3 regions of the Sphingopyxis sp. MG genome follow, and region 3 is predicted to be linked to each of the others. Evidence: predicted binding sites of a transcription regulator. Region 3 holds the regulator's gene; each other region holds the start of a gene.

The links. The regulator LexA, encoded in region 3, represses DNA repair genes until DNA is damaged. The targets are predictions, from matches to a motif close to GTTCCNCNCTTGTTCT.
Region 1: the regulator LexA is predicted to act here: its motif matches at 1,134-1,149, upstream of C3E99_RS13425 (DUF6771 family protein).
Region 2: the regulator LexA is predicted to act here: its motif matches at 3,019-3,034, upstream of recA (recombinase RecA).

What each region holds. Positions count from the first base shown of each region.
Region 1 is NZ_CP026381.1:2,925,627-2,930,157, reverse strand. Features, by position in the region: gene C3E99_RS13440 (SOS response-associated peptidase) at 1-49, opposite strand, end outside; gene C3E99_RS13435 (hypothetical protein) at 78-590, opposite strand; gene C3E99_RS13430 (hypothetical protein) at 602-931, opposite strand; gene C3E99_RS13425 (DUF6771 family protein) at 933-1,124, opposite strand; gene C3E99_RS13420 (DUF2958 domain-containing protein) at 1,369-1,770, shown strand; gene C3E99_RS13415 (ParB/RepB/Spo0J family partition protein) at 1,893-4,019, shown strand; gene C3E99_RS13410 (hypothetical protein) at 4,145-4,531, shown strand, end outside.
Region 2 is NZ_CP026381.1:2,193,630-2,198,160, reverse strand. Features, by position in the region: gene C3E99_RS10085 (M13 family metallopeptidase) at 1-130, shown strand, start outside; gene C3E99_RS10080 (hybrid sensor histidine kinase/response regulator) at 219-2,651, shown strand; gene C3E99_RS10075 (response regulator) at 2,641-2,994, shown strand; gene recA (recombinase RecA) at 3,111-4,190, shown strand; gene C3E99_RS10065 (TetR/AcrR family transcriptional regulator) at 4,431-4,531, opposite strand, start outside.
Region 3 is NZ_CP026381.1:2,002,221-2,006,751, forward strand. Features, by position in the region: gene C3E99_RS09315 (anthranilate synthase component II) at 1-38, shown strand, start outside; gene trpD (anthranilate phosphoribosyltransferase) at 35-1,033, shown strand; gene trpC (indole-3-glycerol phosphate synthase TrpC) at 1,065-1,850, shown strand; gene lexA (transcriptional repressor LexA) at 1,950-2,624, shown strand; gene C3E99_RS09335 (ComEC/Rec2 family competence protein) at 2,578-4,531, opposite strand, start outside.

The DNA.
Region 1 (4,531 bases), 920 kb from region 3:
CCGAGGCCACCTCGTCCACCGAGGCCTTAAGGGTCACGAGATTGCACATGGCGGCGAGTCCCCTTGGGCGGTGTCGGTCAGGCCGCGCCGAGCATTTCGTCGAAATTCTGCTGGATCGGCGGCATGATGCTGAAGCTATTCTTGGGGAAAGGCCGCAACATGTCCAGCGGCGGCCGCGCTCCCATCAGCCAGTCGAACCAGTCCTCGGGGCGGACCACGCCGACATGGCGATCCTTGTGCGGCGCCAGATCGTCATAGGCCGGGACGGTGAGCGCCGCGAAGCTCTCGGGCCACAGGCGGTGCGCCGGACGCCAGACCGCCGCGATGCAGAAGAAGGGCTCGTCGGTGATCAGGCTCGCGGCGTAAACCGTCTTGCCGCGCTTCACGAGCCCGAACTCATTGGCGAGCAGCAGACAGGGCCGATCGATGATCGCGGTCTCGGACTTCAGGAGCGGGATCTGGAATATATCGGCATCGCGCGAGGGCAGCCCCCACAGCATCTCCTTCTCGCGTTCGCGCTGGCCGTCCCATACCATCACGCGGTGGAGCTTGCCGATGCCGACCAGTGCGTCATCCGTCTCGATATCCATAAGGTCAGTCCTCAGGCGCGGAAGCGGCTGAGCGCGCGCTTCCATTCGCGTTCGTCGGGCATGGGCAGGGCGATGTCGTCGAGCCCCGGGTCGACGAGTTCGATCCGCACCGGGCGAACGCGCTTGCCCGTGCGCGCGCCGCACCGCACGCACCAGAATCGCTGACGCGCCTTGAAAAGATCGTCGTCCCACATCCTGCACTGGAAGCGCCACCAGATCCCATAAGGGTTGAAGGCCGCGCTGTGCCCGCAGCGGCACACCGGCTTGATCGCCCTGAACCAGGCCGCGGCCTCGAAGATGTGGGTCGCGCGGGGCTGTCCGTCCTTTGTCCAGCCGCCCACGTCACAGCGAGAGTCCGAGCTGGTCGGGGCTCGTCGGCTCCGCGCCGGCGCGCGCGCTTTCGACGATCGCGCGCGCGAGCTCGAACGCAGCCTCAACCCGGATATGGCTTGTCGGCGCGGTGATGCCGACGCGCGCCCATCCGGGGGCGGAAAGGATGGTCTCTGCGACTCGGGCGGTATCGATATTGTCCATGGCCTTATGAGAACATAGGGGGAACAATTTGGCAAGTGGTCTGCCGGAACAGCGCGGGCGGCCCGCGTGGCCCGCAGGGCCGGCGGGCGCCTGCCGGCGCTACCGCCCGTTTCCGCCCGGTCCGGGGCCCGCGGCCGCCCCCGTAGCGCGAGAAACCCGCGAGGGAGAGTTGGCTGGCCCCCCGGGCGGCGGACCGGGCGCGGCGAGAGAGGCTCGCTGCCGGACGCCCCAGGAGACGCTTGCCATGAAACTCTTGACCCCAAAGCTTGAGGCGCAGCTTCGCGCCAATCTGACGGCCCGGATCGACGCGGCCGCGCGCGGCCAGCGCGAACCCGACCCGCTGCCGGTCGTCCGCCTGTTCAGCCCCGTCGGTGCCGCGACCTGGCTCGCGACCGAAATCGATGCCGACGGCATCTTCTTCGGCCTCGCCGATCTCGGCTTCGGCTGCCCCGAACTCGGCAGCTTCGCGCTTTCCGAACTCGAAGCCGTCCGCCTCCCGTTCGGCCTTACCATCGAGCGCGATCTCCACTTCACGCCTCGCCACCCGCTCTCGGCCTATGCCGAAGCGGCGCGGCTGGCGGGGTCGATCGTCTTGGGCGAGCAAAGGCTCCGCCGCGCGGCCGAACGGCTTTCGGGGCGCGGCTGACGCGCCTCGCCGCCTGCGGGGGGCCGCTGTGCGGCCCCGGGAGGAAGAGGGGGGCTGGCGCCTTCGTGACGGGTCCAGGAGCCGGGAGAGTGTCTCGCGGCGGCCCGTCACGGAGAATGGCCATGGCCCGAACTGCTGCCAAAATCACCCTCAGCCCGTCGCGCGACATTCCGCTCGACCGGCTGGCCCTCTCGCAGTCGAACGTCCGGCGCATCAAGGCCGGCGTGTCGATCGAGAGCCTCGCCGACGACATCGCCAGGCGGGGACTGCTCCAGAGCCTCAGCGTCCGCCCGCTGCTCGACGCCGAGGGCCAGGAAACCGGCCGCTATGAAATACCGGCCGGGGGGCGCCGCTACCGCGCGCTCGAACTGCTGGCGAAGCGCAGGCGTCTCGCGAAGGATGCGCCGATCCCCTGTGTCGTCCGTGCACCGGGCGACGATATACTCGCCGAGGACGATAGCTTCGCCGAAAATGCCATGCGCGAGAGCCTGCATCCGCTCGACCAGTTTCGCGCGATGCAGGCGATGGTCGACAAGGGCGACGATGTCGAAGCGATCGCGGCGCATCATTTCACAACCCCGGCGGTCGTGCGCCAGCGGCTCAAGCTCGCCGCGGCGTCGCCGAAGCTCCACGCCATCTACGCCGACGACGGCATGACGCTCGACCAGCTGATGGCCTTCACCGTCGCCGACGATCATCAGCGCCAGGAAGAGGTCTGGGCGCAGCTCGATCACAGCTTCAACAAGAGCCCGGCCTTCATCCGCCAGAAACTGACCGAGGACAGCGTGCGCGTCACCGACAAGCGCGCGGCGTTTGTCGGCATCGACGTCTATGTCGGGGCCGGCGGGGCAGTGGTGCGCGACCTGTTCGAGGCCGATGGCGGCGGCTGGCTCACCGACCCGGCGCTGCTCGACCGGCTCGTCGATGAAAAGCTCAAGGCCGAAGGGACACGCATCCTCGCCGAGGGCTGGAAATGGGTGACGACCTCGGTCGATCTGCCGTGGGACGCGACGCGCGACCTGCGCGCGATCGACCGCGAGGAGGTCGCGATGAGCGACGATGAACAGGCGCGCGTCGCCGCGCTCGAGGCCGAAAGCGAGGCGCTTTGCGAACAATGGTCCGATGCGCCGGATGTGCCCGCCGAAGTGCACGCGCGGATCGATGCGATCGACACCGAACTCGGCGCGCTCGTCGACCGCCCGTTCGTCTTCGATCCCGCCGAGATGGAACGCGCCGGCGCCTTCGTCTCGATCGACCGCGACGGCTCGGTACGCGTCGAGCGTGGTTTCGTGCGGGCTGAGGACGAGCCGGAACAGGATATGCCCGATGGCGCGGCTTCACCGGGAGCGGAAGGGGGCGGCGATGAATCCGATCCGCGTGGCGGCGAGGAGGGCGATCACGGCACACCCGCCGCGGGCAGCGATGGCGAGGAGGAAGGTGAGGGGCTTCGTCCGCTTCCCGATCGCCTCGTGTCCGACCTCACCGCATGGCGCACGCTCGCGCTGCAGGATGCCTTTGCCAAGGATCCGGCAATCGCCTTCGCCGCGGTGCTCCACTCCCTCGTTCTCGGCTGCTTCTATGCGGGAACGCGGGAAAGCTGCGTGCAGGTCGCGGCGAACCGTGTCTATTTCAGCAACGCGCCGACGAACCTGCGCGACTCTGCGCCGGCGCAGGCGATCGATGCGCTTGCTGCGGCATGGAAGGAGCGGCTTCCGCAGTCGGACAAGGATCTGTGGGACTTTCTGTTCACGCTGGGCGGCGACGAGCAGGCCATGCTGTTCGCCCATTGCGCATCGCTCTGCGTCAACGCACAGGCCGAGATCGTTCCCAAATATGACAATGGCCGCATCTCGGCGCACGGCGTCGCGCGCCGGATCGCGCACAGCGATGTCCTCGCGCGTTCGGTCAGTCTCGATCTCGTTGCGGCGGGCTGGCGGCCGACGGTCGAGGGCTATTTCCGCTCGGTGACCAAGCCGCGGATCCTTGCCGATGTCGCCGAGGCGCGGGGGCCGCAATTTGCCGAGATGATCGACCATCTCAAGAAGGCCGACATGGCGCGCGAGGCCGAACGCCTTCTCGAAGACGCGGCCTGGCTCCCCGAGCCGATGCGCACGCCGGGGCTCGACGATGCGGAGCCCGGTGACGCGGAGGGCGATGCCGCCGACGGCGAATTGCCTGCCTTCCTCGCCGAAGATGCAGACGGACCCGACGACGCGATCGACGCCGAACTGCCTGTCGCGGCCGAATAATCGGCTGCCATCCATCCCTGACAATCGAAGCTCGGACCCGGCAGCGACGCCGGGCCGAGCCTTTTTCCGGAGACCTGACATGAATATTCCGAACCACATTCGCCGCTCGAACGATGGAGGCTGTCATGGCTGATCGCGTTCCCGCATCGATCCTGATCGGCGGCGACATCTCCGCTGCCGTTTTCGTCGAACTGCTCCACATCATTGCCTTCGAGGGCCTGTCGCCCGAATGGGGCGGCGAGCCGTTCGACCCCGGAAACCGGGTGGTGGGCGAGCCTCTCGCGCTGTTCGACGAGAGCTGCGCCTGGGGCAAGATCGACAATCTCGAGGCCTTCTGCGTCGAGCATGGGCTGCCCTTTGTCCGCTGGTCGGGCAGCTATCCCGGAGAATGGTCGCCCGAGCGGCTCATCTTTCGGGGGAGCGGCACGGTGGACAGTTACATGGTCGATGAAAGCGACCGCGTTCTGATCGATCGCCGCCTGCTGAGCGACCTCGGCACGATCGCGGCCGCG
Region 2 (4,531 bases), 190 kb from region 3:
CGACCCGCATTCGCCCTCGATTCAGCGGGCATGGGTCTCGCGCAACCTTGACCCTTGGTATAAGGCCTATCAGGTAAAGCCGGGCCAGAAGCTGTATCTGGCGCCGAAGGACCGTGTCCGCATCTGGTGATGCGAAACAGGAAAGACTGCCCTTGACCGCGACGACCCTGCCTTCCGCTGACGCCGAACTCGGCAGGGGGACGGGGCCGGCGGCGGCGCTGGTGCCTTCGGGATTGTCGCGATTCGACGTGGCGCTGCTCGGTGGGCTGGTGCTGCTGTCGGTCGGGCTTCTCTTCTGGGCGACGCGCGATGCCGTGCTGGCGGCGGGTTTTCTCGCGGGTCTTGCCGTCGCGGCGGGCGGCGTTCTGTTGCTGCGCCGGGTCTTTCCCGCCGTGGGAGCCAGCGAGGCGGCGGCGCCCGACTGGACGATGCTGCGCCAGGCGGTCGATCACGACGATGTCGCGATCGCGGTGACCGACCGGGCGGGACGCCTCGTCTGCGCCAACGACCTGTTTGCGACCTGGATGGGCGGCTTCGTGACCCCGCCCGGCCTGCCGCTCGACGGGCGCGGCGCCGAGGCGCTGAAGAACGCCGGCCGCGCGGCGTGGCGCGACGGCGAAGGGCGCGTCGACGATCTGAAGGTCGGCGCGCTGCCGCTGCGCGCACAGGTCAACCGCACCGGGCAGGCCGACGATTATCTGGTCTGGCGCTTTGCGGCGATCGACCGCCTCGACCTTGCGTCGGAGATTCTCCGCCACCTCGAAGGACCGGCGGGCCGGACGCTCGGGCAGGCGGGGGTGATGGCGGCGCTGGTCAATGCCGAGGGTCGGCTGCGCGTCGCCAATCAGGCCTTTCTGCTGCGAGCGCTCGGCGAGAGCGATGCGAGCCATTATGCCGGGCGCGACGTGGCGGCGATGCTGCGGCTCGACGATTCGGGCGGGCTGACCTTCGCGCGCGAGGGCGACCGGGCTCCGCCGGTGCGGATGCTCCAGATTCCGCTGGCGCCGGCCGATCCCGCCGGCCCGTTGTTGCTCGCGCTGATCGACGAGGAGGTCGGGCCCGCCGACCGCGGCACCGCGCAAACCTATATCGAGACCTTGCTGTCGCTGCTCCCCTTCGGGCTCGCGCTCGTCGATCGCGACGGGCGGTTCCTCTACATGAACCGCGCCTTCGGGCGCGCGGCGGGGGTGGCCGATGGCCGGATGCCGCGCTACCCCGGCGACCTCGTCGTCGGCGAGGACAAGGGGCCGCTCGCCGACATGATCCGCCGCCACAGCAGCGGCCAGCAGGTCGGCGGCGATCTGTCGATCCGCCTCGTCGGGCAGGGCGACGAGCCGGTGTCGATGCGCGTCGTCGGCGTGCGCGGGCTGGGCGAGGCGGCGGTGCTGCTCAGCCTCAAGGATTCGAGCGAGGAGACGCGGCTCAAGCGCCAGGTCGCGCAGCAGTCGAAGATGCAGGCGGTCGGCCAGCTCGCGGGCGGCGTCGCGCATGATTTCAACAATATCCTGACCGCGGTGCTCGGAAGCTGCGACCTGATGCTGATGCGCCACACGCCGGGCGACAGCGACTATGACGACATTCAGCATATCCGCAGCAACGCGAATCGCGCCGCCAGCCTGACGCGGCAATTGCTCGCCTTCTCGCGCCAGCAGACGCTGCGGCCCCAGATATTGCAGCTTCCCGACGTGATTTCGGAGGTGTCGCACCTGCTCAGGCGGCTGATGGGCGATACCGTCCAGCTTGCGGTCCATCATGGCCGCGGGCTCGGCGCGGTGCGCGCCGACCCGGTCCAGCTCGAACAGGTGATCATCAACCTCGCCGTCAACGCGCGCGATGCGATGATGCCCGGCGGCGGCACGCTGACGATCGAGACCTATCCGGTGTCGGCGGCCGAGGTGCGGCAGATGGGCAACGAGTTCATGCCGCCCGCCGATTACAGCGCGCTCAAGGTCAGCGATACCGGCGCGGGCATTCCCGCCGACGTGCTGCCCAAGATCTTCGAACCCTTCTTCACCACCAAAGACGTCGGCAAGGGGACGGGGCTGGGCCTGTCGACGGTCTATGGCATCATCAAGCAGTCGGCGGGCTTCATCTTCGCCGACAGCCGGCCCGGCGAGGGGACGAGCTTCACCATCTACCTGCCCGTCCACCGCGCCGCCGCCGGCGCCCCCGCCGCCCCCGGCAGCGGCGCGCCCGCCGTCCCCGGCAGCGGCGCCCCCGCCGTTCCCGCTGCTCCGATCCGCGCAAAGAAGTCCCAATGGGGCACAGGCACCCTCCTGCTGGTCGAGGACGAGGACATGGTCCGCGCCGTCGCCGAACGCGCGTTGACCCGCGCGGGCTACAGCGTCGTCACAGCGTCGCAGGGCGAGGAGGGGCTCGAGCGGTTCGCGGGCATGGACAAGGTTGATCTGGTGATCAGCGACGTCGTGATGCCGACGATGGACGGTCCGACGATGGTCCGCGCGATGCGTGCGAAGCGGCCGGCGCTGCCTGTGCTCTTCATGTCGGGCTATGCCGAGGAGCAACTTCGCCAGTCGATCGATATCGATCATGTCGCCTTCCTGCCCAAGCCCTTTTCCGTAGCGCAACTTGCCGAAGCTGTTTCGGCGGCGCTCGACGATGCCGCGCACCGGGTGTCCGATGATGGATGATCGGCTGGTCCTGCTGGTCGAGGACGACGTGCTGATCGGCATGATGCTCGTCGACATGCTCGAAGCGCTCGGCTTTCCCGAGCCCGCGCAGGCGACGTCGATCGAGGAGGCGTTTGCGGTGCTCGACGCGCAACCGGTTGCAGCGGCACTGATCGACATCAACCTAGGCGAAACCAAGGGATGGCCGGTGGCCGATGCGCTGGCGGCGCGGGCGATTCCCTTTGCCTTCACCACCGGCGGTGGCGACATCATCCCGCCCGCGCACGCGCACCGGACGATGGTGACCAAACCCTTCCGCCTCGCGGAGATCGAGGCGGCCCTGAGCGCGTTCTTCACCGGGTAGCCTTTCCGCTCACCAAATTATTTTGTTCCCCTCTTGTTCCTATAGAACAAATGTGGCACAAAGGTAGAGCGTTGCGATGCCTCTGCGCTCGCTCTAGAGCAGGAAAGGGACGGCAAATGGCCGGACAATTGTCACTCGTCGAATCGGGGAAATCAGTGAACGGACCAGACAGACAGAAGGCGCTCGACGCCGCATTGGCGCAGATCGACCGCGCCTTCGGCAAGGGCTCGGTGATGAAGCTCGGCTCGAAGGAGGCGATGCAGGTCGAGGCGATCTCGACCGGTTCGCTCGGGCTCGACATCGCGCTGGGGGTCGGCGGCCTGCCGCGCGGGCGCGTCATCGAAATCTATGGCCCCGAAAGCTCGGGCAAGACTACGCTTGCGCTGCATTGCATCGCTGAGGCGCAGAAGATGGGCGGCACCGCGGCCTTCGTCGACGCCGAACATGCGCTCGATCCCGTTTATGCGAAGAAGCTTGGCGTCGACATCGACGAACTGATCGTGTCGCAGCCCGACACCGGTGAGCAAGCGCTCGAGATCGTCGACACGCTGGTGCGTTCGAACGCGATCGATGTGCTCGTCGTCGATTCGGTCGCGGCGCTCGTTCCGCGCGCAGAGATTGAGGGCGAGATGGGCGACAGTCATGTCGGCCTGCAGGCACGGCTGATGTCGCAGAGCCTGCGCAAGCTCACCGGGTCGATCAGCCGTTCGCGCTGCATGGTGATCTTCATTAACCAGCTGCGCATGAAGATCGGCGTGATGTACGGGAATCCCGAGACGACGACCGGCGGCAACGCACTCAAATTCTATGCCTCGGTCCGCCTCGACATTCGCCGCACCGGGCAGATCAAGGACCGCGACGAGATCGTCGGCAACACGACGCGTGTCAAGGTGGTCAAGAACAAGGTCGCGCCGCCGTTCAAGCAGGTCGAGTTTGACATCATGTACGGTCAGGGCATTTCGAAGATCGGCGAGATCCTCGACCTCGGCGTCAAGGCCGGGCTGGTCGAGAAATCGGGCGCCTGGTTCAGCTATGATTCGATCCGAATCGGGCAGGGCCGCGAGAATGCGAAGAATTTCCTGAGCGAGAATCCCGAGCTGATGCAGCGGCTCGAAAGCGCGATCCGCGGTCGCACCGATGCCGTGGCGGAAGAGATGATGACCGGTCCCGACGACGGGGAAGACGACGATCTCTGATCGTATCCGTCTCCCGTTCGGCCGGTCCCGTTTTCCGGGCCGGCCGGCCGGCGGCGGCGGGTCCACGCCCTCTGGGCCTGCAAGTTCTTCTCTTGAAGTAGGTCGGCCCGCCCGCCGTTGATGCGCCTCTCGGCGCCTTCGCATTGTTCGCGCTGGTAGTCTACCGGCCCCCGACGGGGGGTTCCGCAAGGTTTTTGTGAACCTGTCGGCTACCTGATCTGGAAATCCCCCTAAGGATGATTAGGGCGCGTTGTCTTTCGGCGTCAGGAAAAGCGACAGAACCATTTCGATGTGATTTTCGATGAAATCCTCATCGAAGGGATTCTGCTTTGACATGAATT
Region 3 (4,531 bases):
TGGCGGGGCTGCCGGTCGCCGAGCGGCAGGCGGCATGAGCCGCTTCGGCCCCTTTCCCGACCCCGCCCGCTTCCTCGAACCCGACGAGGCGGCGCATGCCTTCGCAACGATGCTCGACGGCGGCGGCCGCGACGAGGAGGTGGCCGGCTTCCTCTCCGCGCTTTCGGATCGCGGCGAGACGATGATCGAGATCGCCGCCGCGGCGCAGGCGATGCGCGAGCGGCTGATCCCGATCCAGGCGCCCGCGGGCGCGATCGACGTCTGCGGCACCGGCGGTGACGGCCACCACACGCTCAACGTCTCGACCGCGGTGTCGATCGTCGTCGCGGCGTGCGAGGTTCCCGTCGCAAAGCACGGGAATCGCGCCGCTTCCTCGAAATCCGGCGCGGCCGACACGCTCGAGGCGCTCGGGCTCGACATGGAGCGCGCCGGGCGGATGGCGGAGGCGCAGCTCGCCGACCTCGGCATCTGTTTCCTCTTTGCCGCCAACCATCATCCGGCGATGAAGCGCATCCAGCCGATCCGTCAGGCGCTGGCGCGCCGCACCATCTTCAACCTGATGGGGCCGCTCGCCAATCCGGCGCGCGTGACGCGCCAGCTCATCGGCATCGCGCGCCCCGCCTATGTTCCGGTCTATGCCGAAGCGCTGCACCGGCTCGGCACCGACCATTCGCGCGTCATTTCGGGCGACGAAGGGCTCGACGAGCTGTCGCTCGCGGGCGGTAACGAGGTGGCGGTGGTGACGCCCGACGGCGTGCAGATGCAGCGCAGCACCGCGGCCGACGCCGGTCTGCCCTCGCATCCGATCGCTGCGATCCGCGGCGGCGACGCCAGCTATAATGCCAGGGCCTTGCGCGACCTGCTGCGGGGCGAGCACGGCGCCTATCGCGACGCGGTGCTCTACAACGCCGCCGAGGCGCTTGTCGTCGCGGGCGCGGTCGACAGCCTCGTCGACGGGGTCGAGGAAGCCGCCGAGGCGATCGACAAGGGGCTTGCCAACGCGCTGCTCGATTGCTGGATCGCCTACCGATGAATGACGCCCAGCGCCCGGAAAAGCATTCCATATGAACAAATTGACCGAAATCCTCGCCACCAAGGCCGAAGAGGTCGCCGAGCGCCGCAAGAGCCGATCGGTGACGCAGCTTGATGCGATCGACGCGGGCGCGGTGCGTGGCTTCGCGGCGGCTCTCGAGGCGAAGATCGCGGCGGGCGGCTTCGGCCTGATCGCCGAAATCAAAAAAGCTTCGCCTTCCAAGGGCCTGATCCGCAAGGATTTCAATCCGGCGGACCATGCGCGCGCTTATGAAGCCGGCGGCGCGGCGTGCCTGTCGGTGCTCACCGACGCGCCGTGGTTCCAGGGGCATGAGGAATTTCTGATCGCCGCGCGCACCGCCTGCAACCTGCCGGTGCTGCGCAAGGATTTCATGATCGACCCGTGGCAGGTCGCCGAAGCGCGCTCGATCGGCGCCGACGCGATCCTGATCATCGTCGCCGCCCTCGACGACGGGCCGATGCGCGAGATCGAGGCGGCCGCCCTCGAACGCGGCATGGACGTGCTGGTCGAAGTGCACGACGAGGCCGAGCTCGACCGCGCACTCACCCACCTCCGATCGCGCCTGATCGGCGTCAACAACCGCGATCTTCGTACCTTCGAGACCGACCTTGCCGTCACCGAACGGCTTGCGAAGCGCGTTCCACCGGGCACGTTGCTCGTCGGCGAAAGCGGCATCGCCGCCCATGCCGACTGCCAGCGCCTCGCCCGGAGCGGCGTCCATGCCTTTCTGGTCGGCGAAAGCCTGATGCGGCAGGCGGACGTAACCGTAGCGACGCGGACGTTGCTGGAGGGCTGACGGCGTCCACGGCTCAAGCCGCTCCGTCATCGCTTGACAAGTTCCGCTCTGTTCCACTATCGTTCTCTATATGTCCATTGACAGCATGGAGACCGAGAGATGTTGACCGCGAAGCAGCACGAACTGCTCCACTTCATCCAGCAGCGCCTCGACGCGAGCGGAATTTCGCCTTCGTTCGAGGAGATGAAGGATGCGCTCGGGCTCAAGTCGAAATCGGGCATCCACCGGCTGATCAGCGCACTCGAGGAGCGGGGCTTCCTGCGCCGCCTGCCCAATCGCGCCCGCGCGCTGGAAGTGCTCAAGCTGCCCGAGGCGGCGAAGGCGCCGGCGCGCGACACCGTCGTGCCGCTGCGCAAGCCGGCGCCGGCGTTGAAGCCGATCGCCGCCAACGACATCATCGAGGTCCCGCTGCACGGCCGCATCGCCGCCGGCGTGCCGATTGAGGCGTTCGAGGATCACAACCAGCTTTCGGTTCCCGCCGCGCTGCTTGGCGCGGGCGAGCATTATGCGCTCGAAGTGTCGGGCGATTCGATGGTCGAAGCGGGGATTCTCGACGGCGACTATGCGCTGATCCAGAAGGCGAACACCGCGCGCGAAGGCGATATCGTCGTCGCGCTCGTCGACGGACAGGATGCGACGCTCAAATATTTCCGCCGCGAAGGGCCGATGATCCGGCTCGATCCCGCGAACAGCGCCTATGAACCGCAGCGCTACGAGGCCGAGCGCGTCATCGTGCAGGGCCGCCTGTCGGGATTGCTTCGTCGTTACCACTGACCTGTTGCGGTCGCCGCCACGGATGCGCGTCGCCGGCGCGCAGCGCGGTGGCGACATGCGGTCGCTCGCCCAGATAGAGCGCAAGACCGCCGCTCGCTTCCAGACTGTCGCGGTCGATCGTCAGCCAGCGCCCGATGCATTCGCGTGGCAGCCAGCGGTCGCTGATCACCACGTCGGCCGCGGCGCAGGCGGCGGCCATGGCGCGGCCATCGATGCGGTCGCGGCCACGCGCGGCGAGGATGATGCGCCGTGTCGCGCCCTGCCCCTGCCGCCAGCGGCAGAAATCGGCGTTGCATTCGACATGGTCGAGATCGGCGAGCGCGGTGAAGGGGACGTCGATCCCTGCCGCTTCGGCCATCGAATCGCGGATATAGTCCCCCGCCCGCGCGCGTAGCAGCGCATAGCCGCCGCCGGGAACGGCCGCGGCGATGTGGCGTCCGTCGCCGGAGATCAGCAGGTCGGGACGCGGCTGCGCGAGCAGGATGGCGGCCCCCGCCAGCAGCGGCGCCACCCCGGCGAGCCGCCAGCGCGTCTGCCACAGCAGCAGCCACAGGCCGCCGAACAGCGCAAGCGCGAAACCGCCCGGCGGAAAGCTGGGCAGCGTCGCGACGGCTCCCGGCGCCGAAGCGACCCGGTGGGCGAGCGCGATCAGCAACCGCAGCGCCTGTTCGGCGACCCACCAGAAGGGCGCGCCGAGCCCGACGCCGTCGAACAGCAGCGCCAGCGCCTCCATCGGCATGATGACGAAGGTCGTCAGCGGGATCGCGACGATATTGGCGAGCGCGCCGTAAAGCCCCGCCTTGTGGAAATGGAACAGCGCGATCGGCGCCAGCGCGACCTCGACGACCAGCCCCGTCAGTAGCAATCCCGCCGCGGCGCGCAGCAGACGAAGCGCCGTGCCTTCGTCGCGCCGCGCCAGGAACGTGCGCATCCAGCGGCTTTCGTGCAATGCGATGATCGCCGTCACCGCGGCGAAGCTGAGCTGGAAGCTGGGTCCGGCGAGTGCTTCGGGGCGCCACAGCAGCACGAGCAGCGCACCCGCCGCGACGAGGCGCAGCGTGATCGCCTCGCGCCCCATCAGGAAGGCGGCGAGCACGAGCAGCGCCGCGATCAACGAACGCAGCGTCGGCACTTCCGCTCCGGCAAGCCAGGTATAGCCCGCCCCGGCCAGCGCCGCCGCGGCGGCGGCCAGCGGCAACACATGCCCCGCCAGCGCGAGGCGCCGGCTCAGCCCGAGCAGCCGCATCGCGAGCAGCATCACGAAACCGATCACCGCGGTCACGTGCAGGCCGCTGATCGACAGCAGGTGCGCAAGCCCGCTGCGGCGCATCGCCTCGTCATCCGTCTCGGCGATCGCGCCACGGTCGCCGGTGACGAGCGCCGCGGCGACACCGCCGGGCGATCCCGGCACCGCGGTGTGGATATGTGCGCTGAGCCGCGCGCGCAGCGGCTGGCGTCGCTCGCCCGCTCCGGGCGCGCGCGCGACCTCTCCCAGCACCGTCCCGACCGCACCGATGCCGTCGAACCAGGCGCGCTGGGCGAAGTCGTAGCCGCCGGGCAGGTTGGCCGCCGGCGGCGGCATCAGCCGCGCGCGCAGGCCGATCGACTCGCCGGGCGCGATCCCCGCCGCGCGCTCGCCGCTCAGCGTCAGCCGGACCCGCGGCGGCAGGTCGGCGCGCCCGTGCGGCCGCACGATCATCCGCACCGTGCCGCGCGCCGGCAGCGGTTCGACGCTTTCGACCACCGCCGAAAATTCGGTCGTAGCCGGATAGGCGAGCACCGGCGCCGCGACCCACGCGGCGCGCGCCCAGATCAGCAGCAGCCCCGCAGCCATCGTGGCGCAGGCGATCGCAAGGCTGCGCCCGGTCCGCCGCTGCCAGCCGATCAGCAAGCCGCCGCAGACGCCC